3 regions of the Kitasatospora sp. NPDC056446 genome follow, and region 2 is predicted to be linked to each of the others. Evidence: riboswitches for the same ligand, from Rfam matches in the RefSeq annotation. Region 2 holds a riboswitch; each other region holds the start of a gene.
What was found. A riboswitch is a leader RNA that binds a small molecule or an ion and turns the genes downstream of it on or off. The one in region 2 is predicted to bind cobalamin.
Positions count from the first base shown of each region.

Region 1: linked by a shared signal. The riboswitch ahead of ACFQ6N_RS13565 (HoxN/HupN/NixA family nickel/cobalt transporter) and the one ahead of ACFQ6N_RS14145 (peptidase) in region 2 are both predicted to bind cobalamin.
Region 3: linked by a shared signal. The riboswitch ahead of ACFQ6N_RS04800 (FecCD family ABC transporter permease) and the one ahead of ACFQ6N_RS14145 (peptidase) in region 2 are both predicted to bind cobalamin.

Region 1 covers NZ_JBHTRF010000017.1:118,312-125,847, reverse strand. Annotated here, with positions in the region: gene ACFQ6N_RS13585 (CobW family GTP-binding protein) at 1-162, opposite strand, end outside; gene rpsN (30S ribosomal protein S14) at 159-464, opposite strand; gene rpmB (50S ribosomal protein L28) at 464-700, opposite strand; gene rpmG (50S ribosomal protein L33) at 832-996, shown strand; gene ACFQ6N_RS13565 (HoxN/HupN/NixA family nickel/cobalt transporter) at 1,050-2,165, opposite strand; cobalamin riboswitch at 2,197-2,411, opposite strand; gene ACFQ6N_RS13560 (ArsR/SmtB family transcription factor) at 2,493-2,876, shown strand; gene ACFQ6N_RS13555 (hypothetical protein) at 2,931-4,604, shown strand; gene ACFQ6N_RS13550 (AAA family ATPase) at 4,640-6,649, opposite strand; gene ACFQ6N_RS13545 (putative quinol monooxygenase) at 6,774-7,100, opposite strand; gene ACFQ6N_RS13540 (Fpg/Nei family DNA glycosylase) at 7,240-7,536, opposite strand, start outside.
Region 2 covers NZ_JBHTRF010000018.1:97,863-105,398, reverse strand. Annotated here, with positions in the region: gene ACFQ6N_RS14165 (lactonase family protein) at 1-236, opposite strand, end outside; gene ACFQ6N_RS14160 (LuxR C-terminal-related transcriptional regulator) at 471-3,203, opposite strand; gene ACFQ6N_RS14155 (hypothetical protein) at 3,672-4,667, shown strand; gene ACFQ6N_RS14150 (beta/gamma crystallin domain-containing protein) at 5,005-5,361, opposite strand; cobalamin riboswitch at 5,896-6,018, shown strand; gene ACFQ6N_RS14145 (peptidase) at 6,116-7,192, shown strand; gene ACFQ6N_RS14140 (flagellar hook-length control protein FliK) at 7,227-7,536, shown strand, end outside.
Region 3 covers NZ_JBHTRF010000005.1:14-7,549, reverse strand. Annotated here, with positions in the region: gene ACFQ6N_RS04830 (SigB/SigF/SigG family RNA polymerase sigma factor) at 1-730, opposite strand, end outside; gene ACFQ6N_RS04825 (anti-sigma regulatory factor) at 909-1,319, opposite strand; gene ACFQ6N_RS04820 (GNAT family N-acetyltransferase) at 1,511-1,999, opposite strand; gene ACFQ6N_RS04815 (nuclear transport factor 2 family protein) at 2,009-2,392, opposite strand; gene ACFQ6N_RS04810 (ABC transporter substrate-binding protein) at 2,483-3,475, opposite strand; gene ACFQ6N_RS04805 (ABC transporter ATP-binding protein) at 3,575-4,375, opposite strand; gene ACFQ6N_RS04800 (FecCD family ABC transporter permease) at 4,372-5,451, opposite strand; cobalamin riboswitch at 5,544-5,688, opposite strand; gene sodN (superoxide dismutase, Ni) at 5,795-6,190, opposite strand; gene sodX (nickel-type superoxide dismutase maturation protease) at 6,455-6,817, shown strand; gene ACFQ6N_RS04785 (CGNR zinc finger domain-containing protein) at 6,852-7,439, opposite strand.

The DNA.
Region 1 (7,536 bases), on a different contig from region 2:
CAGGCCGAGCGAGGCGTCCCGCAGGTCGTGCCGCAGCACCACCGCGTCCACCGCGGCGGCGGCCAGTTCCCGTACGGCGGCCCGGCGTTCGTCGGCGTGCAGGCCGGCGACGACGACCACCGGCAGCTTGATCCCGTCCGGCGAGCCGGACACCCCGCTCACCAGCTCGCCTTGCGGACGCCCGGCAGGTACCCGGCGTGGGCCTGCCCGCGCAGGTTGATCCGGGAGAGGCCGAAGGCGCGCAGGTAGCCGCGGGGGCGGCCGTCCACGGCGTCCCGGTTGCGGATCCGGGTGGCACTGGCGTCCCGTGGTTGGCGGGCGAGTTCGGCCTGTGCGGCGGCCCGTTCGGCGGCGGCGGTGCCGGGGTGGGCGATGGTGCGCTTGAGTTCGGCCCGGCGCCGCGCGTACCGCGCGACGATCGCGCGCCGCCGCTCGTTCTTGACGATCTTGCTCCGCTTGGCCATCAGACCTTCTCCCCCCGGGCCCGGATGCGGGCGACGGCGGCGGCGACGCCGATCGAGTCGACGGTGCGGATGCCCTTGGCGCTCAGCGTGAGCCGGACGTAGCGGCCCTCGCCGGGCAGCCAGTAGCGCTTGCGCTGGATGTTGGGGTCGAAGCGGCGGCTGGTGCGGCGGTGCGAGTGCGAGATCGCGTTGCCGAACCCGGGGCGGCGGCCGGTGAGTTGGCAGTGGGCGGACATGGGTGCTCCCTGGCGTCCGGGAATGGGCGGGGACAGGGCTCACGTTACACCAGATGAAAATGAATTCCATTTCGGTGTACGGTTCCGGTCCAGCACCCGACCCAGCACCCCAGGCCCCAGGAGGACACCCCATGGCCCGCAGCGAACTGCGCCCCGTGATCAAGCTCCGCTCCACCGCCGGCACCGGGTTCACGTACGTGACCCGCAAGAACCGCCGCAACGACCCGGACCGCATCGTCCTGCGCAAGTACGACCCGGTCGCGGGCCGGCACGTCGACTTCCGCGAAGAGCGCTGAACGCCGGAACGGCGCCTCCCCGGCCGGGGAGGCGCCGTTCCGCGGGGACGCGCTCACGACCCTTCGGGCACCCAGCGCTTCTCGACCTTGGCGAGCTTCCAGTAGCCGATCGCCAGCGCCCAGACCACCACGAACAGCCCGGCGATCGCGTAGCCGACGTTGTCCAGCGAGATGTTCGCGATCCAGCCGGTCACCGGGTCGGTCAGGTCGAACTTCTCGTGCAGCACCCCGACCAGCTCGATGGTGCCGATGATGAAGGCCACCGCGATCGACAGCCCGGTGATGGTCAGGTTGTAGTAGACCTTGCGCACCGGGTTGGAGAAGGCCCACTGGTACGCGAAGTTCATGAACGTCCCGTCCAGGGTGTCGAACAGGCTCATCCCGGCCGCGAACAGCAGCGGCAGGCAGACGATCGCGTACCAGGGCAGCCCGGCGGCCGCGCCCGAGCCGGCCATCACCATCAGGGTGACCTCGGTCGCGGTGTCGAAGCCCAGCCCCAGCACCATGCCGACCGGGAACATCTGCCCGGGCCGGGTGATCGAGCGGGTCGCCCGGTTCAGCACCCGGGCCATGAAGCCGCGCGAGTCCAGGTGCGCCTCCAGCTCCGCCTCGTCGAACTTCCCGGCCCGCATCGAGCGGAACACCTTGAGGATGCCGAACAGCGCCGCCAGGTTGAGCGCGCCGATCAGGTAGAGGAAGGCGCCGGAGGCCGTGGTGCCGACCAGCCCGAGCCACTTGTGGGTGGCCGACTCGTCGTCCATCAGCGTGTTCGCCAGCTGCGCGCCGCCCGCCACCAGGGCGGCCATGATGACCACCATCGAGGAGTGCCCGAGCGCGAACCAGAAGCCCACCGAGACCGGCCGCTTGCCGTCCGCCATCAGCTTGCGGGTGGTGTTGTCGATCACCGCGATGTGGTCGGCGTCGAAGGCGTGCCGCATCCCGAGGGTGTACGCGGTGATGCCCAGGCCCACCCCGAAGACCTGGGTGCCGACCGTGTACCCCTCGGGGGCCACCAGGAAGACGAGCGTCCCGAAGGCCACCACGTGCATGGCCAGGATCACCCCCATCAATCCGGCGGTGCGCAGGGTGTCCTCGCGCTTCCATCTGAAGGCGGGCAGCGCCGACGGCACCGCTTTCGCGTCCGCGGCGACGGTTTCGGGCAGGGTCATGTCCGGATCACGCTCCAACACCTCGTGGAATGACGTCGTGAAGTGCCGTGGCCGGTCTCCTGGCTTACGGGACGTCCGAGTCCGCCTTCCCAGGTGCGCGGGGCACCCAGTGGCGTCGTGGACACGGACGGCGTTCCCTCGCGGACGAAGGAACTGACCCGATCACAGTGGCGAGGGCCGCTCCGGACTTGGACCCCTGGGGGTCCGTCACCGGTCTTCCCGAGCACCACGGCGGGGAACACCGTAGGGGCCGCGCCCGACCCGTGCAAGGCTGCGCACCTGCGCAGGTGTCCAGGATCACAGCCCCGCTCCTGCGAGAATGCGGACATGCATCTCGTACCGGCCGAACGCGCGGGCCACCGCACCATCGACGGACACCGGGTCTGCGAGGCCATCGCCGCGATCGGCGACACCGCGCACGTCCGGTCCTGGGCCGAGCGGTTCTCCCTGCTCGCCGACCCCGGGCGGCTCGCCCTGCTGCTCGCCCTCCACCGGGCCGGCCCGCTCGCCGTCACCGACCTCGCGGTCGCCACCGGCATGCGCGACCCCGCCGTCTCCCAGGCCCTGCGGCTGCTGCGCACGGCCGGCGTGGTCACCGGCGACAAGGACGGCCGTGTGGTGCGCTACCGGCTCGTGGACGAGAGCATGCGCCCCCTCCTCGACGAATGCGCCGCCGGCGAGCACCACGAGCCCACCGCCGCGGCCGGCTGACCGACACTCGGGGAACAGCGCCCGGCGCGCACCCCGGGTGAGTACGATCATGCTGTGCCGTCCCACCCCCACGCCTGGCCCGCCGACCGATGGAACACCGACCCGGTCAAGGCCCGCGTGCTGGCGGTCGCCCGCACCCTCACCTCGGCCACCCGGGTCCTGGACGTCCTCGCCCTGCTGAGCCCGGCCGGCATCGAGCGGTACTTCACCGTCAACCCCGGCTCCGTCTTCGCCGACCGCGCCCTGGACGACTACCTGCACGACCTGCCCGGCTACACCGTCCTGGACTGGGAGGACGCCGTCCGCCTCCCCTTCGACCTGGCCGTCGCCTGTGCCGTCCACTCCTCCATGCACCGCCTGGACGCCCGGCTGGTCGTCCTCCCGCACGGCGCCGGCTACAACCGCCTGGTGGCCGAGTCCACCGGCGACACGGTCAGCTCCGCCGGCCTGTCCCGCAACGAACTCACCCACCACGGGCGGGTGTTCGTGGACGCCCTCGGCCTCTCCCACCCCGAACAGCTGGACCGGCTTCGGTCCTCCTGCCCGGAGGCACTGGACGTCGCCCAGGTGGTCGGCGACCCGTGCTTCGACCGGATGCTCGCCAGCCGGCGCTCCCGCGACGCCTACCGCGCCGCGCTCGGCGCCACCGGCCGCCGACGGCTCGTCGTCGTCAGCTCCACCTGGAGCGAGCACTCGTCACTGGGCAGCCACCCCCGGCTGCCCCAGCGGCTGGTCCGCCAACTGCCCGCCGACGAGTACACGGTGGCCGTCGTCCTACACCCCAACGTCTGGAGCCGGCACGACCCCCGGGCCCTGCTCGACGACGCCCGGCGGATGGGCCTGCGCCTGATCCCGCCCCACCAGGGCTGGCAGGCCGCGCTCGTCGCCGCCGACTGCGTGATCGGCGACCACGGCTCGGTCACCGTCTACGGCGCCGCCCTGGAGCACCGCACCCTGCTCGTCGCCACCGGCGCCGCCGAACTCGACCCGCGCTCCCCCGGCTACGCCTTCGGCCAGGCCGCACCCCTGCTCGACCCGGACGGGGACCTCGCCGCCCAGCTGGAACTGGCCTTCGCCCAGGCGCCGGCCGACCTCCGGGAGATCACCGGCCGCGCACTCGCCCACCCCGGCGGATCCGCCCGGCTGCTGCGCCCGCTGCTCTACTCCTTCCTGGACCGGCTGGACGAGCCCCGGGACGAACCGGCCCTGCCGCCCTACCCCCGGCCCGTCCCCTGCCCCGGGGACACCGACCGGCCCACCGCGTACGAGGTCGAGGGCAGGAGCGAGGGCCCGGAGGTCAGCCTGCGGCGCTACCCCTTCGACCCCCACGACCACACCCCGCGCGGCTTCCACGCCCTGACCGACGACCACCCCGGCGACGCCCTGCGCTACACGGCCGAGGTCCTCGCCCGCACCGAGGCCCACGCCGAACGCCCCGCCGCCCGCTGGCTCGCCGACACCGCCGCCGAACTCCCCGGCCTCGCCGTCGCGGTGGCCGCCCTCGGCCCCGACCGCCACCTGCTGCGGCTGCACACCGGCCGGCTGCTGGAGGCCCGCGCCGAACCGGGCTGGGGCGCCCCGGACCCCGGCATCGACCCGCTGCTGCTCGGCTCCGCCGTCGCCTGCCGGCTCGCCGACGGCGGCGACCCGGCCGACCTCACCGAGCACGGCCTCACCGTCCGCACCGGGGAGCAGCGCACCCGGGTCTCGTTCACGGCCGAGCCCTGACCGGGCCCTGGACCTGACCGAGCCGGGGCGGGCCGCTACCCCCGCAGCTCGCGCAGCCGCTCCCGGCTGCGCTCCGCCAGCTCCTCGTCGGCCAGTTCCTCCGCGAGGCTGACGAGCAGGCCGTGCGCCTGCGCCTCCTTCGCGTACTGGCTCCGTTCCCTGGCCTGCCGGGCGCAGTCACGGGCCTGGGCGACGGCGAGGGCGAGCTGTCCGAGCGCCCGGTGGGCCCGGGCCCGGACCAGCGGGAGCTTCATCAGCATGTCGTTGTCCCGGCCGGCCTCGGCCTGGGCCGTGGCCCCGGCGAGCACGGTGAGCGCCTCCTCCGGGCGGCCGTCGGCGATCAGCGCCTGCGCGAGGTTGTAGCTCTGGACGATCTCGCCGTGGTCGTCGCCCAGGTTCTCCGCCAGGGCCAGCGTGAACCGCTCGACCGCGTCGCCGGGGCGGCCGTCGGCCAGGCAGAGCAGGCCGTCCGTCTCGTAGAGGACGCCCACGACCTGACGGTCGGCCACCAGCGGCACCTGCTCGGTGGCGAGCGCCAGCTGTCCGGCGGCGAGCTGGTACTCCTTGCGGTCGAGGTGGGCGCGGGCCAGCTGGTTGCGCATCCGGACCACGGCGGCCGGCTGGTTGTCCCACTGCGCCGACTCGACCCCGAGCCGGTGGGTGGCGATCCAGTCCTGGTAGAGCCTGCGGTCGTGGTACAGCAGCCAGAGCGACTCGCAGAGCCGCCACACCTCGCCGTGCCACCCCTGCTCGGCCGCCGCCTCCACCACCGCGCGGTAGTTCGCCCGTTCCGCGTACAGCCACTCCAGGGCCGCGGTCTCCGAGGCGAAGCCGGGCAGGTCGTCGCCGCTCGGGTCCTGCAGCCGCAGCCGCTTCCCAGCCATCGTCCGGTCCGCCAGCGAGGCCCGGGCCCGGTAGTACGCGACGACGGCGGCGAGGAGCCCGTCACGGTCGGGCAGGTCACGCGTCCGGCCGTAGGCGTGCAGCCGCACCACGTCGTGGGCCCGGAAGCGGTCCTCCGCCGGGTCGTCGTCCACCACTTCGTCCAGCAGGTGGACGTCGCGCAGTTCCCGGATCGCCCGCTCGGCCCGCTCGACGCCGACCGCACGCGCCAGTGCGGCGGACACGAAGGGGCCGGGCTGCACACCGATCAGGTGGTAGAGCGCCCGGGCAGCCGGCGTCAGCCGCTCGTACACCAGGTCGTACGTCGCGCCGAGGTCGTTCTCCTCATCCTCCAGCACCGCCAGCCTGCCCTCCCGGTCGTGCAGTTCGGCCAGCACCCGGCCGACCGGCAGGCTGTCCCGGTCCAGCAGCTGGCTCCCGACCGCGTTCAGCGCGAGCGGCAGCCCGCCGCACAGCTCGACCAGTTCCGCCAGTTCCCCGTCGGTGCCCCGGCCGGAACCCACCCAGCCGCGCACCAGCTCGGCGCCCGCCGCCGCACTCAGCGGCCCGAGCCGGCGCACCTCGGCACCGTCCGTCCGCAGCGCGGGCAGCCGCCGCCGGCTCGCCACCACCAGCAGCCCGCCGGAGGGGACCAGCGCCCGCACCTCCGCGGCGTGCTCGACGTTGTCCAGGAAGAACAGGCACCGGCGCCCGGCGGTGGCGGTACGGAACGCGGTGAACCGCTCGGCCTCCACGGCCGGGGGCTCGGTACCGAGGGCGCGCAGGAACCCGGCCAGCAGCGCGGGGAGGTCCACCCCGCCCTGGTGCCGGTAGGCCCGCAGGTCGGCGTAGAGGTCGCCGTCCGGGAAGTGCTCCCGGTGCTCCTCGGCGAACTTGGCGATCAGCTCGGTCTTCCCGACGCCGCCCAGGCCGGTGAACACCACCACCCCGAGGCCGCCCGCCTCGACCCGGCGCAGCGCGGCGGTCAGCGCGGCGATCTCCGGCTCGCGGTTGACGAAGGGGCCGTGCGGGAGCCGGATCTGATGCGGTCTCGGCGGTGCCTCCCGCTCGTGGATGTGCAGCGACCCGATGGTCCCGGCCTGCACCAGATTCCCGCCGACCGTGACATCCGACACGGTGTTGACCACCTCGTGCCGCTCCATCCGCCCGCTCTCCCTCCGCCCGGCCCGGGCCCCAGCCTACGGGCTGGGCACCCGGACGGAGGGCCGATCGGGGACTCGGCCGGGCGGTGCGCCGCACCGCTCCCGGGCGAACGGCCCCGACCCGTCACCGGGGAGTGATCTCGCCCATCTCCCCCCAGCCGTCCATGCCGGGGATCTCGGTCGACACGATCCGCGGCTTGCCGGCGACGGCGTACGACAGGTCGTCCATGGCCTTGGTGAAGTGCGCGGACTCCACGTGCGCCTTGCCCGCGTCGCCGTCGCGGAAGGCCTCGACCAGGACGAACTCGTTGGGGTCGTCGACGCTGCGGGACCACTCGAAGAAGAGGTTGCCGGGCTCCTCGCGAGTGGCCCTGGTGAACTCGTCGACGAGGTCGAGCCAGTGGTCGGCGCGCTCGGGGCGGACCGCGAACTTGACCGTGATGAAGATCATGGGGACTTCCTTTCGCTCCACGCTCGCACGTGGCACTGCGGACAGGACGGACTGCTCACCGAGCACGCTACCCGTCGTCGCAGGTCAGAAGGGTCGGCACCGGCCCGCCCCAGGCCTCACGCCGCCCGGGGCGGGGGCCTCACGCCGCCTGGCAGGCCGGGCACCAGAAGAGGTTGCGGGCGGCGTGCTCCTCCGTCCGCACGTCCGTGCCGCAGACCAGGCAGGGCATCGCCGCCCGCCGGTACACGTACACCTCGCCGCCGTGGTCGTCCACGCGGGGCGGACGCCCCATCGCCTCGGGGGTGTGCTCCGGACGGACGGTGTCGATCCGGCCCGCGGTGACGCCCTCGCGCATCAGCGCGACCAGGTCCGTCCAGATCGCGTCCCACTCCTTCCGGGTGAGGTCGCGCCCGGCCCGGTGCGGGTCGATGCCGTG
Region 2 (7,536 bases):
TCGATCGGGACGGACAGGACCTGCCCGGTCTCCTGCTCCAGGACGGCGTGCAGGACGGCGCGCGTCGGGTCGAGGGCCGCGTAGGAGGGCTGGTCGACCGGCACCGTGCCGACCAGGCTCATGGCGCCGGTGGCGTCGTACCGGACGGTGGACAGGCCCGCGCCGCGGGTGCCGGCCCGGGCGGCGCTGCCGATGACCAGCGAGCCGCCGGACGTCGTGGTCGGGAGGTGGTTCAAGGGTGCCTGCTCTCTGTCCACCGCTCGGCGAACGGTCCGTCAGGGGACGTCATCCGGGCGGCGCTGCCCGGGACCGGCATCCTACGGACGGCGGACTCGCCGAGTCGAACACCGGATCGTCGATCGGTCGGGTCAGCGGGTGTGGCTGCGGGGCCTGAGCGGGCTGCCGAGGAGCGCGGCCGCGGGGAGGGCCGGCCGCGGTCGGCGGACCGTCGGCAGCGGCCGGGGCGCGGGTCAGAGCCGTGCGGGGAGGTCGCGGCGGGACGGGACGGAGAGCTTGCGCAGCACCCTGGCCACGTGGTTCTCGACGGTCCTGGTGGACAGGTGCAGTGCGGCCGCGATCTGACGGTTGGTCAGGCCGTCGGCCGCGAGTCCGGCGACCTCCCGTTCGCGCGGGGAGAGCCCGGGATGGGCGGGCCGGCCGCGGCGCGGGGGCGCGAGGGCGCGCAGGCGGGAGCGGACCCGGGCGGCGTCGTGGGTGGCGCCGAGCCCGGTCAGCACGAGGAGGGCGTCGGTCAGCCGGTCGACGGAGTCGCGGTCGACGTCCTCGCTCTCACCCGTCGCCTCGGCGCAGCGGGCCGCGGCCTCCGCCGCCAAGGCGGACATGTACGGGCGGGGCAGCGCGGCGTAGGCGTCCGCGCCGGCGCGGTAGCCGGCCGCGGCACGCGCGAGGTCTCCGTCGTGCTCGGCCAGGGTGGCGCGGCACCACCGTCGGGCGGCCGCGGCGAGGGGCAGGTGCGGCGCGGCGGGGACCGCGAGGAGGTCCCGGGCCATCGTCCGGGCCGTGGCGGGGTCGCCGGCGCTCAGCGCCGCCGTGACGGCCCAGGGCGCCAGTTCCGCCGCCCAGGCCCAGACGCCCTTGCTCCGCAGCCGGCCCCAGGCCTGTGTCGCGTGCGTCCTGGCGTCGTCATGGTCGCCTCGGGCCAGGGCGAGGCGGACGAGGACGGTCGAGGAGAGCGCCGCCACCGGTGCCAGCTGCTGGTCCGGGTGCGGCGCCAGGTCGCCGGCCAGCCAGGCCCGGCACTGCGACCACTCGCCGCGGGCGAGGCACAGCGCGGCGAGGACGGTGCGTGCCTCGTGCCCGAGCACCGGGGTTCGCGCGGTGTCCGCCACCAGGTCGGCCGCCCGGTCGGCGAGGCCGCTCCAGCGGCCGGTGGCCCAGTCGAGGAGCAGCCGGATGCTGCGGATGCCGTGGGCGACGTGGGGACCGGCGTGGTGGCGTCCGGCCAGGGCCGCGCCGCGTTCGAGGAACGCCCGGCTGTCCTGGTAGCGGCCGAGCCACAGGGTGGCGTCGGCGGCGTTGCACAGGGCGCGGGCCCGGTGGCCGGCCGACGCGGCGTCGCCGTGGTCCCCGTTCCCGTTCCCGTTCCCCTCCTCGTCCTCGTCCTCGTGCCCGTCCTGGTTCTCGTCCGGTCGCGGGGCCGGGAGCGACTGTTCGGCCCCGGGGTCGCCGAGGGTCAGGAGCAGCCCGACGAGGTTGGCGTTGACGGCGGCCCGCAGGACGGGGTCGGTGGTGGCCGCCATCGCGGCGCCGGCCCGTCGCGCGCACTGCCGGTGCTCGGCGAGGGGGATGCCGGGCCAGTGCGGCATGGACATCGCGGCCAGGACGCGTGCGGCGAGGCCTGGTTCGTCGGGCAGGGTCCTGGCGGCGCGTTCCAGGTGCAGCCAGCTGTCGTGGTCCGGTGTCGTCGGGGCGCACAGCGACAGTCCCTGCAGCACCCGGGCCTGCGCGCGCAGCGGGCCGGGCAGGAGCGGGGCGCGGGTGAGGGTGTCGAGCAGGGCGCCGGCGTCCTGGAGGGTGAACCCGGCGAGGCGGCGCAGGGCCGTCGTGGCGAGCCTCGCGCGGGCGGGGCCGGGGATCCGGCGATCGGCGAGCAGGTCCTGGAGGAGCCGGGCGGCTTCGCGGTGCCGCCCGGCGGCGGCGTGGGTCTCGGCGGCGCGCTCGGCGGCCCGGAGCAGGCCGCGGCGGACCCCTGCCGCCAGGAGGTGCCCGGTGACCTGCGGCCAGGGGGCATCGGTGCGCCGCCTCAGTACCCGCGCCGCCCGGTGGTGCAGGTCGGCGCGTTCGGGGGCGGGCAGGCTCGCGGCCACGGCCCGGGCGGCGAGCGGTACGCGGAAGCCGTACCGCCGGGGGCCGAGGTCGGTCAGCACGGCGGTGGTGAGGGCGGCGAGGAGCGCGCGGCGGGCCGGCTCCGCCGCCAGACCGGTCAGGGCCGCCAACTCGGCCTCGGCGGCCGGTTCGTCGAGCACCGCCGCGGCGTGCACCAGCAGCCGGGCGTCCGACGGCAGGCCGGCGAGTCGGCCCAGCACGGTCTCGGCCAGGCGCGGCGGGGCGTCGAGCGCCTCGACGGCGTCCACGGTCGGCCCGTCCGGGGCGGTGCCCGCCAGGACGGGCAGGACGTCCACGAGCACCTGGGCGACACCGCCGGTGACCGCGTACAGCCGCTCGATCACGTCGTCCGGACAGCGGGCGCCCAGGGTCCGTTCGGCCAACTCCCGTGCCACCGGGGCCGGGAGCGGGCCGGTCCGGATCCGGAGGGCGGCGGCGCCGGGTGGGCAGGCGAGCGGCTCGCCCAGCAGGGGCCGGGCGGCGGGGAGGTCCTCGGGCCGCCAGGTGAGCACCAGGGCGCACCCGCTCGGCAGGGTGCGGGCCAGGCGCAGGATCCGGCTCCTGGTGCGCTCGTCGGCCCGGTGGACGTCCTCCACGACCAGCAGCGTCGGGGCGGCGGCCCTGGTCAGGGGGTCGAACACGCGGGCCAAGGCGTCGAAGGCGTGCCGCGCGCCGTCGTCGGACGGGTCGGCACAGGTCAGGGCCAGGCAACCGGATCCGGCCGGGTGGCGGCGGCGCAGTCCTTCCACGAGGTGCGACTTGCCGGTGCCGGCCGGGCCCTCCACCAGCAGGACCGTCCCGGGGCGGGCGGGGTCGCCGAGGGAACCGTGGAGCACGGTCCTCCAGGGGTCGTTCATACGCGCCTCCGCTCGTCCTGACGGTGTGTGCGGGGCTGCGCCCGCCCGCCGTCCGCGGCGGGGCCGGTGCTGTCCGGTCCGGTCCGGTGCGGGCGGGGGCGGGTGTGCGCTGGTGTGCCCACCCGTGAGGATGCCCGCCGTTCGGGGGCCGGACGCCCGCCCGATCCGCCAACGGGCCTTCCGGCTGGGCGGATTGATTGAGTATGGGTACTTCGGGCGGCCGGATTGTGTCGTGCCGGGGCCTGGCCCACGCTGATGGCCACCGCTCCGCCCGTCGGTGACCGGATCCCCCGTGCAACCGGTCCGGTCCCGGCGGGCGGCGGGCTGCCACCGCCGGCGGTTCCCCCACGACTCAGGAGTGTCATGAGCACGACATCTTCGTCCCGCTCGTCCGGCTCGTCCCGCTCGTCTCGTTCAATCCGTCCGTGCCGTCCGTCCGCGCTGAGGACGGCGGCCGCGGCCGCCGGCGTGTGCGCACTCGTCCTCGCCGGTACCGTCCTCGCCCCCGGCGCCCAGGCGGCCCCGGTCTCGGCGCAGGCCCCGTCCGCCGCCCACGCCGTTCGCCCGGCCGCCCCGCGGGCCGACGCACCGACGGGCGCCCCCGTGTCCGGCCGCGTTCTCGGCGACGCCGGCATCAGGCCGCAGGACCGGCCCGGCGTCCAGCGGTTCCGCGAGCTGCGCGCGGGCCTCGCCACGGAGGCGCGGCCCTCGGAGGCACGGCTCTCGGAGGCGGCCGCGAACCGCACCGCCCGGGAGCCGATCGCCGCCCAGACCCACCGGTGGTGGGGCACCGAGCTGGGCCCCGGCGGCAACACCGGCTTCGACGCCGTCATCGCCACCCACACCCTCGACGACACGCTGCGCCTGAGCGGCGCCAACGACTTCCTCTACGCCCCCACCACCAAGCCGCGCAGCAACTCCTGCATCGAGATGGTCACCGTCCACACCCGGGACAGCGCCCAGATATGGGCCTGGGACTGGTGCACCACCGACCCGGCCCAGGCGGTCGGCGCGACCGTCGACATCGACGCCGCCTTCCTCCGGAAGTACGGCGCCACCGTGAACGGCCGCTCCGCCTACAGCGTCGAGATCCAGCTCACCGACGCCCGGACCAACACCTGGAGTGCGTCCTTCTACAACGTCGCCACCAGCACCTGGGACCCGTTCTTCACCAGCCGGGGCACCGACCAGACCGGCCTCGACTACGGCTGGGACATGTTCGAGTACTACTCCGACCGGACGGCCGGCGGCAACGTGGGAGTCTGCCGGGACCTGAGCGGACGGGTCGTCGAGACCACCGGGCTGAAGGTCCGCACCCCCGCCACCGGCACCTGGAGCGACGCCGGCCCCTCCAGCTCGACCGTCTTCCCCGCCGCCACCATGAACCCGTCGGCCTACTTCTGCCCCGGCATCGCCGGCCGCATGACCGCGGCCTACAGCGCCTGGCAGGTGAGCGTCCGCTGAGCCGCCGGGCGGGACGGTGGCGCGAACCGGTCTCGGGGCAGGGAGCCGTACCCGGTGCTGCCGGTGCCCTCGCCGACCTCGCCGACCGCGCTGATCCACCGCGGTCGGGCCGCGCACCCGGTCTTCTCGCCCTTCGGGGTGCGGAGGCCGGGGCTCGGCGGGCGGCCGTGCCGCGACATGCCGACGCCGGCCGGCCCCTGGACGGGGTGGCCGGCGCCGGTGGGCCGGAGCGGAGCGAATTCACGTCACAGAAAATTCGATGGCGACCAAAGTGATCCGGGGACTTGCGGCTATTCGGCCGGGCGAATTTCCGTTCGGGGACCGCTCCGCCGGATCGTCAGAGGATTCGGATGGAGTTGACCTTCGGCGGGTGGTTCGGGAACGTGATGTCGGTCCAGCGGTTGATCCTCACCGAGTCGCCGTTGTCGTCGGAGTAGACCAGGTCGTTGTTCCCCGTGGAGATTCGGTCGACCCACCAGCCGCCGAAGCCGATCGATCCCCCGTTCGCGTAGCAGTCGACGCTGTCACGGCCGTCGAGGTGCGACCAGATCTTCAGGAAGTCATTACGGCTCCCGTCACACGGGATGTGGTCGATGGCGAAGGCGTTGCCGGACGGCACGGCCACGGTGAGCGTGGCCGCCGCGGCGAAGGCCATGGCCATCGAGCTCACGACCTTCTTCGTCTTCGAGATCATGGATTCTCCTCAGTCGGATGAAATGTCGAATCGGAGTCCGCTTCGCAACGAGTTTCCGTTGCGTCGTGCTCGATCAGTATCCAGGCCGCCTTTGTGAGGGTCAATCGAACAAATCCTGACCTGACGTGTTATCGGTCATTTCCATCCGAACTTTCGGCTAGACGTGGGGCAGGTGGGGCTGGTCGGTCGCGAGTGGTTCCGGGGCCGGGTGGGCGGGCCGTCGACCGAAGGCCGCCCACGGGCCGCTCTGACGTGGGGTGATGGCCGGACCGCCGACCGCGTGCGACGGCTGTCGGGGGTGCCTGGCTGGGAGAGGGGGGGTGGGGCTGGCGAGTTTGCGCATGACGTGCACATGCCGCCAGGAGGGAGTGCGGCGGCGTCCGCGCGCCCCCAACGGACCGTCAGGGGTGGTGGGCCGGCCGTGGACCGGGGTGAAGCGTTCGGGCTTCCGCCTGCTCGTCCCGGCCCGGCCGAAACGGGGGCCGGGCCCGGGATCCCTTGACCCGCTGTTCGGGGGATCGCCATGATGGGCCGTCATGTCGTGACTCCGCCGACGGGGGAAGTCCGGTCCGAATCCGGCGCTGACCCGCAACGGTAGGCCGCCCGACCCCGCGTCGGCGGCGAGCCCGAGTACCCGTCGGCGGAGGTGTGTCACTCCCTCCTCCCGTCGTGGTCTGCGGGCCGGAGCCCGCCGGCCGTCGGCGCTCGCCGACGCCTTTCCGGGCCCCTGCGTCCAGGCCCGGAAAGGCATCCCATGCCCGCCGTTCGCCGCTCCCTCGGCCTGCTCGCGATACCCGCCCTCGCCCTCGCCACCCTGCTCCCGGCGGCGGCCACCGCCCACGCTGCCCCCGTTGCCGCGACCTCGTCCGCGACGGTCCGTCCTGACGCCGCCGCGGGCGGCTGGCTGGCCCGGCAGCTCGTCGAGGGTGACCACTTCGAGTCCGTCTTCAACGGGACCGCCTACCCCGACCAGGGCCTGACCATCGACGCCGTGCTGGCCTTCGCCGCCTCGCACGGCTCCGACCAGGCCGCCGCGAAGGCCACCGCCTGGCTGGCGAAGCCGGAGATCATCAGCGGCTACCTCGGCGACGGCACCAGCGAGGCCTACGCGGGCGCGACCGCCAAGCTGCTGCTGGCCGTCGAGGTCCGCGGCGGAGACCCGACGGCCTTCGGCGGCGTCGACCTGCCGGCCCGGCTGCGTTCGCTCCAGACCGCCGAGGGCCGGTTCTCGGACCGCTCGCAGTGGGGCGACTACAGCAACGCCTTCGGCCAGTCGCTGGCCCTGATCGCCCTGCACCGCACGCCCGGCGACGCCCCGGCGGCGGCCGTGGACTTCCTCGCGAACAGCCAGTGCGCGGACGGCGGCTTCCCGGTCGCCTTCGGCCAGGCCACCTGCGCCGGCGACGCGGACGCCACCGCGCTGGCCGTCCAGGCCCTCGCCGCCACCGGCCGCACCGCCAAGGCGAACAGCGGCCTGGGCTGGCTCGCCGCCCACCAGAACGCCGACGGCGGGTTCGCGGCCGCCGGGGCGACCGTCTCCAACGCCAACACCACGGGCCTGGCCACCCAGGCGCTGCTGGCCGGCGGGCGCTTCGGCGCCGGCCTCAAGGGGTGGGGCCGGCTGGTGAAGTTCCAGCAGGGCTGCGAGGCCGACCCCGCGGTGCGCGGCGCCGTCGCCTACGACGCCTCCGGCTTCAACGCGGGCAACGGCGCCCGGGCCACCGCGCAGGCCGTCCTCGGCCTCGCAGGCACCCCGCTGGCCACCCTCTCCGCCGCCGGGGCCCGCCCGGACGCGCCCACCCTGGCCTGCCCGGCCCCGGCTTCCCACTGACCCGCCGAAGCCCGACACCCAGAGGAGAGCTCCGATGACCGACACCCTCACTCCGGCGCGCCCGGTCCGCCGTACGCTCGGCTCGATCGCCGCGGCCGCCGCCCTCACCGCCGGTCTGCTCGGCGTCTCCGCCGTCCAGGCCCCGCAGGCTCAGGCCGCTGCCTGCAGCGGGACGACCGGCGTCACGGTCGTGGTCGACTTCACGGCCGTCGGCGGCGGTGTCCAGACCGGCTGTGCGCTCGGCGACCCGGCCAGTGGTCTGGCCGCGCTGACCGGCGCCGGGTTCTCGTACTCCTTCCACCCGCGCTTCCCGGGCTTCGTCTGCACCATCAACAGCCTGCCGA
Region 3 (7,536 bases), on a different contig from region 2:
ACTCCAGGCCCTCCAGGACGTCCTCCTCGGAGATCCCCAGGTGCTCGGCCAGCTCGTGCACCGTGGGGGAGCGGCCGTGCCGCTGGGAGAGCTCGCTGGTCGCGGTGGTGAGCGACAGCCGCAGCTCCTGGAGCCGGCGCGGCACCCGGACCGCCCAGCCCTTGTCACGGAAGTGCCGCTTGATCTCCCCGACGATGGTCGGCGTCGCGTAGGTGGAGAACTCGACCCCGCGCTCGTGGTCGAAGCGGTCCACCGACTTGATCAGGCCGATGGTGGCGACCTGGGTGAGGTCGTCCAGCGGCTCGCCCCGGTTGCGGAAGCGCCGGGCCAGGTGCTCGACCAGCGGGATGTGCATCCGCACCAGCTGGTTGCGAAGCTCGACCCGCTCCGGGGAGCCCTCGGGCAGGGCGGACAGCCGGACGAACAGCGCCCGGGCGGCCTCCCGGTCCGGGGCGCCGCTGCGGTGCACGACCTGGGCGGGCACGGCGCCCTGGAGCTCCGGCTCGGCCGCCGCCGGTGCCTGGTCCGCCGCCGGTACCTGGTCCGCCGGTTCGGGCGCGGGTACGGAGTCGGGCGTCGGCTCGGACGTCGGCTCGGTGGGGTGGCTCATCCGGTGGGCGTCCTTCGGGTGCGCTTCGTCGTTGGCGGCGAGGCCGGGAACGCTCGCCTGGGTCGGTACGGCAGGTCCCGCCGTCGCGAGGCCGGTACGGTCCAGATCACTCACGGCCATTCCCCCGTTCCGTTCCGGGAGCACCGGGGCCGGTGGCCCCGGAATCGTGTCGTTGGTCGTACCGCGCGGGGCGGTACCGGGAGCCGTCCGCCGGGCCCCCGGGCGGGGGAGCGGCGGACGGCCCTTGCGCGGGTGCTGCTCGGTGCTGCTCGGTCTGCGCGCTGCGGCTCGGCGCCCGCTAGTGGGAGCCTGACCCGCCGCGCTTCTTGTGCAGGCTGATCGACACGGTCTTGTCCTCTCCGACCGTGGAGTCGACCTCGCCGGCCAGGGCGGAGAGCACCGTCCAGGCGAAGGTGTCCCGTTCGGGAGCCTTGCCGTCGGTGGTGGGAGCGGAGACTGTCACCTTCAACGAGTCGCCGACCAGCCGGAACTCGCAGGAGAGCACGGAGCCCGGCACCGCCTGCTGGAGCAGGATGGCGCAGGCCTCGTCGACCGCGATCCGCAGGTCTTCGATCTCGTCGAGGGTGAAGTCCAGCCGGGCCGCGAGCCCGGCCGTCGCTGTTCGGAGCACGGAGAGGTAGGCCCCCGCTGCGGGGAGCCGGACCTCCACGAAATCCTGAACACCGAGATCGCCGTCGATCTGGGACACCCTTGCCTCCTGGGTGACGCGCTGTGCTGTCTTGGTACCCCGCTTGTTACCCCGGTTGCCGCCTCGCGAAGAGGCGCCGGGGTCGCGGATCCGCCGTCGTTCTGCCGTCCGCGTCCCAGGTTCGGGAGTTACTGATGGTAAGGCATTGCGACGCAGGGTGGCAGACCCTTTTCCGGACCCGGTCGGTCCGTTCAGTGCCGGTCGGCGGCGGCGGCCGCCTCGGCGAGCGCCGAGTCGGTGAGCCGGTAGACCGTCCACTCGTCCATCGGCACCGCGCCGATCGACTTGTAGAAGTCGATCGAGGGCTTGTTCCAGTCCAGCACCGACCACTCGACCCGGGAGTAGCCGCGCTCGACGGCGATCCGGGCGAGCTCCAGCAGCAGGGCCTTGCCGTGGCCCCCGCCGCGCGCCTGCGGGCGGACGTACAGGTCCTCCAGGTAGATCCCGTGGGTGCCGCGCCAGGTCGAGAAGTTGCGGAACCAGAGCGCGAAGCCGACCGGTTCGCCGGTCGCGTCGTCCTCGGCGATCAGGCCGAACACGGCGGGCTCGGCGCCGAACAGGGCGTCGTGCAGCTGCTCCTCGGTGGCCACGGCCTCGTGCGCGGCCTTCTCGTACTCGGCCAGTTCGCGGATCATGGCGTGGACGACGGGGACGTCGGTGGCGACGGCGGTGCGGATCATGCCGCGAGCCTACTGCTCGGGCCGGGTCTCGTCCCAGGCCTGGACGGAGGTCTGGTCGACGATCCGCCCGTCCCGCAGGTCGGCCACGGAGGCGGACAGCACCCGGACGCCGTCCGGGTAGCGGCAGGACTCCAGGAAGGCGACGTGGTCGTCCTGGACGACCACCCGCTCCAGCCGGTGGGTCGTCTCGCGGCCGTAGGCCTCGCCCAGCATGGTGCCGATCTCCTCCCGGCCGCGCACCACCAGGGGGTGGCTGGGCTGGGTCTTGCGGTCGACCACGCGCAGTTCGGCGTCCTCCGCGTAGAGCGCCAGGAGGGCGTCGGCGTCGGCGTGCTCGATGCCCTCGCGCAGGGCGCGGGCGTCGAAGGCGGCGGTGGCTGCCGTGGTGGTCATGTCTCGCTCCTCCGGTCGGGGTTCCGTAGGCTCGTACGACGAGCCTACGCCCGGCGCCGTCGACCGGAGGAGGAGCGGGCACCGGGCCGGTCAGCGGGGCGGCACGGTGCGCAGGTAGTCGGCCAGGGCGACGATCGCGGCGGGGTTGCGCGGGCTCTCGACCAGGTCGGCGTAGTCCAGGACGAAGATCCGGTCGTTCCGGACCGCGGCGACGTTCGCCAGCGGCGGGAAGGACTTGAGGAACCTGCGCTTCTCCTCGGCGTCCGGCGTCGAGTAGTCGTTGATGACGATCACCTCGGGGTCGCGCTGCACCACGCTCTCCCAGCCGGCGGTGACCCAGCTGTCGGCGACGTCGCCCATGATGTTGGCCCCGCCGGCCTGGGCGATGATCCGGTCCGCGGCGGCGAACTTCCCGGCGGTGTACGGCTTGTCCTGCCCGCTGTCGTACAGGAAGACGGACGGGCGGTGCCCGGGCTGCGGGACGGCGGCGATCCGGGCCCTGGAGTCGGCGATCAGCCGGTCGGCGCGGTCCTTGACGTCGAAGATCTCGCCGAGGTTGGCGAGGTCGGTGTAGAGCGCGTCCAGCGGGTCCATCACGCCGCGCTCGGCGCCCTTGCCGCTGCGGCAGGACTCGCTCAGTACGTACGAGTCGATGCCGAGCGCCTTGAACGCCTGCGGGGTGACGCCGCCGCCCTCGTCGAAGCCGTAGTGCCAGCCGGCGAAGACCAGGTCGGCCCTGGCGTCGAGGGCGATCTCCTTGGTGAGCACCTTCTTGGAGAGCCAGGCGGTCTGCTGGTAGCCGTCCTTCCACGGCACCAGGTCGACCCGGCCCTTGTCGTCGGGCATGACGTAGCCGGCCATCCGGTCGGCGAGGCCGAGCGAGAGCATCAGCTCGGTGATGTTGACGTCGTTGGTGACCACCCGGGCGGGCTTGCGGGCGAAGGTCAGTTCGTCGCCGCAGTTCCGTACGGTCACCGGGTAGTGGGCGGAGACGGTGGCGTCCTCCCGCGGGGCGATCTCGGCGCCGCAGGCGGTGAGTCCGAGGACGAGCAGGGCGGCGGTGGCAACGGCCTTGGTGCGCACGGTGGTTCCTCTTCGGGACAGACGTGGGGACAAACGGGCGGCGGGCGGGCGGCGGACGGGCGGCGGACGTGGGGGCGGACGGGGCGGCGGGCGCCGGGCTCAGGCGCCGGGGGAGTCGAGGCGGTCGAAGAGCAGCTGGAGGGCCCCGGTCCCCGGGTGCCGCACCGGGGTGGCCCGGACGCCGAACACCTCGGCCAGCAGGTCGGGCCGGAGCACCTCGCCGGGCGGCCCGGAGGCGACGATCCGGCCGGCCCGCAGCACGTACAGCAGGTCGCAGTGGCCTGCCGCCAGGTTGAGGTCGTGCAGCGCGGTGAGCACCGTCGGGCCGGCCTCGCGGGCCAGCGCCAGCACCTCCAACTGGTGGGCGATGTCGAGGTGGTTGGTGGGTTCGTCCAGCACCAGCAGCCGCGGCTCCTGGACGAGGGCGCGGGCGAACAGCACCCGCTGCTTCTCGCCCCCGGACAGGCTCAGGAAGCCCCGTTCGGCGAGGTGCCCGGCCCGGACCTTGCGCAGCGCCTCGGCGCAGCGCCGCGCGTCCCCCTCGGCCGGGGCGCCGAAGCCCCGGCGGTGCGGCAGCCGGCCCATGGCGACCACCTCGGCCACCGTGAAGTCGAACTCGGCGGAGTGCTCCTGGGAGAGCGCGGCCACCCGCCGGGCGGTCTCGCGCGCGGTGAGCGCGCGCAGGTCGTCGCCGTCCAGCCGGACGGCCCCGCCGGTCGGCCGCAGCACCCGGTAGACGCAGCGCAGCAGGGTCGACTTGCCGCTGCCGTTCGGTCCGACCAGTCCGACCACCTGTCCGGCGGCGGCGTTCAGGCTCACCTCGTGGACCAGCCGGGCGCCGGCCAGTTCCACCGAGACGGCGTCGACGGCGAGGTCCTCGGCCTTCGCCGGGCCGGTCACCGGGGGCCTCCGAGGGCGTGGCCGCGGCGGCGCATCATCAGCAGGAAGGCGGGCACGCCGAGGACGGCGGTGAACACCCCGACGGGCAGCTCGGCGGGCGCCAGCAGGGTGCGGGAGGCGATGTCCACCCAGACCAGAAGCAGCGCCCCGGCGAGCGGCGCGACCAGCAGCACCCGGCGGTGCCCGGCGCCGACCAGCATCCGTGCCAGGTGCGGCACCAGCAGCCCGACGAAGCCGATCGCGCCGCTGACCGCGACGACCGTGCCGGTGACGGCGGCGGTCACCACGAACAGTTCGCGGCGCAGCCGGTCCGGGTCCACGCCGAGCGAGGCGGAGGTCTCGTCACCCATGGCGAGGGCGTCCAGCCGGCCGGCCGCGCAGGCCAGGTGGGCGAGTCCGGCCAGGACGGTGCAGGCCGCGATCGGCACCGAGCCCCAGGTGGCGCCGCCGAGGCTGCCGAGCAGCCACATCATGGCGCCCCGGGCGGCTTCGCCGCGGTCGGCGGCGAAGACCATCAGGGTGGTGACGGCGGAGAAGCCGTAGGAGAGGGCGGTGCCGGTGAGCACCAGCCGCAGCGGGGTGAGCCCGAACGCGGTGCGGGCGGCGAGGTAGACCAGCACCATGGCGAGCAGCGCGGAGCCGAACGCGGAGGCGGAGACCGCCCACACCCCGAGCGAGGCGAAGGCGCCGAACAGCATGACGGCGTTGGCCCCGACGGCGGCGCCGGAGGAGATGCCGAGGACGAAGGGGTCGGCGAGGGCGTTGCGCACCAGCGCCTGGACGGCGACCCCGGTGGCGGCGAGCCCGGCGCCGACCACGGCGGCCAGGACGGTGCGCGGCAGCCGGATCTCCCAGACGATCGCGTACGCGGCGGCTTCGTCCGCGTCCAGCCGACCGCCCGTCAGCCCGGCGGCCAGCAGCCGCAGGACGTGGGGGAGGCCGATCCCGGAGGAGCCGAACGCGACCCCGCAGACCAGGGAGGCCAGCAGGGCGGCGGCGAGGCCGAGGGCGAGCGGGAGAGCGGGTATTCGGCGGGCGGGCGGGCCGACCGCACGGTTCGCGGGTGCGCGGTTCACGGGTGCGCCTTGCCTCGGGCCGAGGGTGCGCCGGGGCGGCCGCCGGCCGCGGGCGTGCCGGAGCGCCGGTCCCCTCGCAGTCCGCGGCGAGTCGTCGGGATTCCGGCGGCCGAGGGCGATCGGGCTGGCGGGACCGTACGGGGACGGGCCTGCTCACCGTTGCGGGTCAGCGCCGGACTCTCACCGGACTTCCCCCTCGGACGCCCTGGCAGCATAACAGCCACTCAGGGCAGGCAACCCTTACCGGGGTCGGGTCGGGGTAGGGCGGGACGCGGACGCGGACGCACGACCGCCCCCGTCCGACGGGTGCGGACGGGGGCGGCCGGGTGGCGACGCGTCAGGCTCAGGCCTGCTTGGTCTCCCAGAAGATCTTGTCGACCTCGGCGATCAGGTCCAGCAGGGCCTGGCCGGTGGCGGGGTCGGTGGACGCCTTGGCGGCCGAGGCGGCCTTCAGGGTGTCGTTGATCAGCTGGTGCAGCTGCGGGTACTTCTCGAAGTGCGGGGCCTTGAAGTAGTCGCTCCACAGCACCGAGATGTGGTGCTTGACGGCCTCGGCGCGCTGCTCCTTGATGATGATGGCGCGGGCGCGGAAGTGCGCGTCCTCGTTGGCCTGGTACTTCTCCTGGGTGGCCTTGACGGACTCGGCTTCGAGCCGGGCCTGCGCCGGGTCGTACACGCCGCAGGGCAGGTCGCAGTGGGCGTGGGCGGTGGCGCGCGGTGCAAACAGGCGAGAGAACATGGGAGTCCTTCCTTGGATCGTCTTCCCGCGCCCGAGATTACCCTTCCGCCCCGGCGGTTTCGCGATCGGGCGGTGGGCGTAGGGCGAAAGGCGGAGCCGGAACCGGGGTGATCCGGGCATCGGGGAGGTGACGGTCCGTACGGCAGACTGGGGTCGGGCCGGTGCGGAGGAGGAGTCGTGGCGCGGAGCGCGGAACCGGGGGGCGCGGAACGGGCGGGCGGCGGTGTGCTGCCGTTCGGCACCGTGGACGTGGCGGGGCCGTCGATGGTGCCGACCCTGCGCGAGGGCGACCGGCTGCTGGTGCGGTACGGCGCGCCGATCCGGCCGGGTGCGGTGGTGCTCTTCCGGCACCCCTTCCAGCAGGATCTGCTGGTGGTGAAGCGGGCCGTCGAACGGCGGGCCGGGGGCTGGTGGCTGCTGTCGGACAACCGGCCGGTGGACAGCGACAGCCGCAGCTACGGCGCGGTCCCGGACGAGCTGGTGCTGGGCCGGGTGCTGCTGCGGCTGGGCCCCGGGCCGGCCTGGCTGGCGCCGGGCCGCCGGCTGGAGCGGCTGCTGCTGACCCCGCGGCTGGCCCGGGTGCCGGGCCTGGCCCGCCGCTTCGGCGTCCGGGTGGAGGAGCTCTGAAGGCCCGGTCCGGCCGGGCCCGAAGAGTGAGGCCCTAGCCGCCGGTGCCCAGCGCGGCCTCCGCCTCCTGGCGCTTGCGGGCCCGGTAGGCGGCGACGTTGGCCCGGGTCGCGCAGCGGTCCGAGCAGTACCGGCGGGAGCGGTTGGTCGAGGTGTCCAGGTAGGCGTTGCGGCAGGGCGCGGCCTGGCAGATGCCGAGCCGGTCGGCGCCCAGGGAGGTCAGGTGGATGGCCAGGCCCATGCAGGCGACGGCGCTGAAGTGGGCGGTGGCGGTGGGCGAGTTGTCGGCCAGGTGCAGGTGCCAGCGCGGCCGGCCGGCGTCGTCCAGGTAGTCGTGCCCGGAGACCAGCGGGCTGACGGGGTACTCCATCAGCAGGCTGTTCAGCAGGTCGACGCCGCGGATCTCGTCGCCGTCGGCGGCGGCTTCGAAGACTCCGCGCAGCCTGGTCCGTACCGCCCGCAGCCGGGGCACGTCGGATTCGTCGGCGAGCGCGGCGGCCCGTGAGGAGTCGGAGAACAGGGCGCGCACCGCGTCCACGGAGGTCAGCGTGTCGGTGCCGCGCTCGGGCTCCTCGGTGTTCACCAGCCGGACGGCGAGGTCGGCGTACGAGGCGAGCTCCACGGCGGTCCTTCCAGAGAATCGGTAACGGGCTGACTGCTTCCAGCCTATTACCCGCGTGGGGCTCCGGCGACCCACGTACCATCGGCGCCCGGCAGGC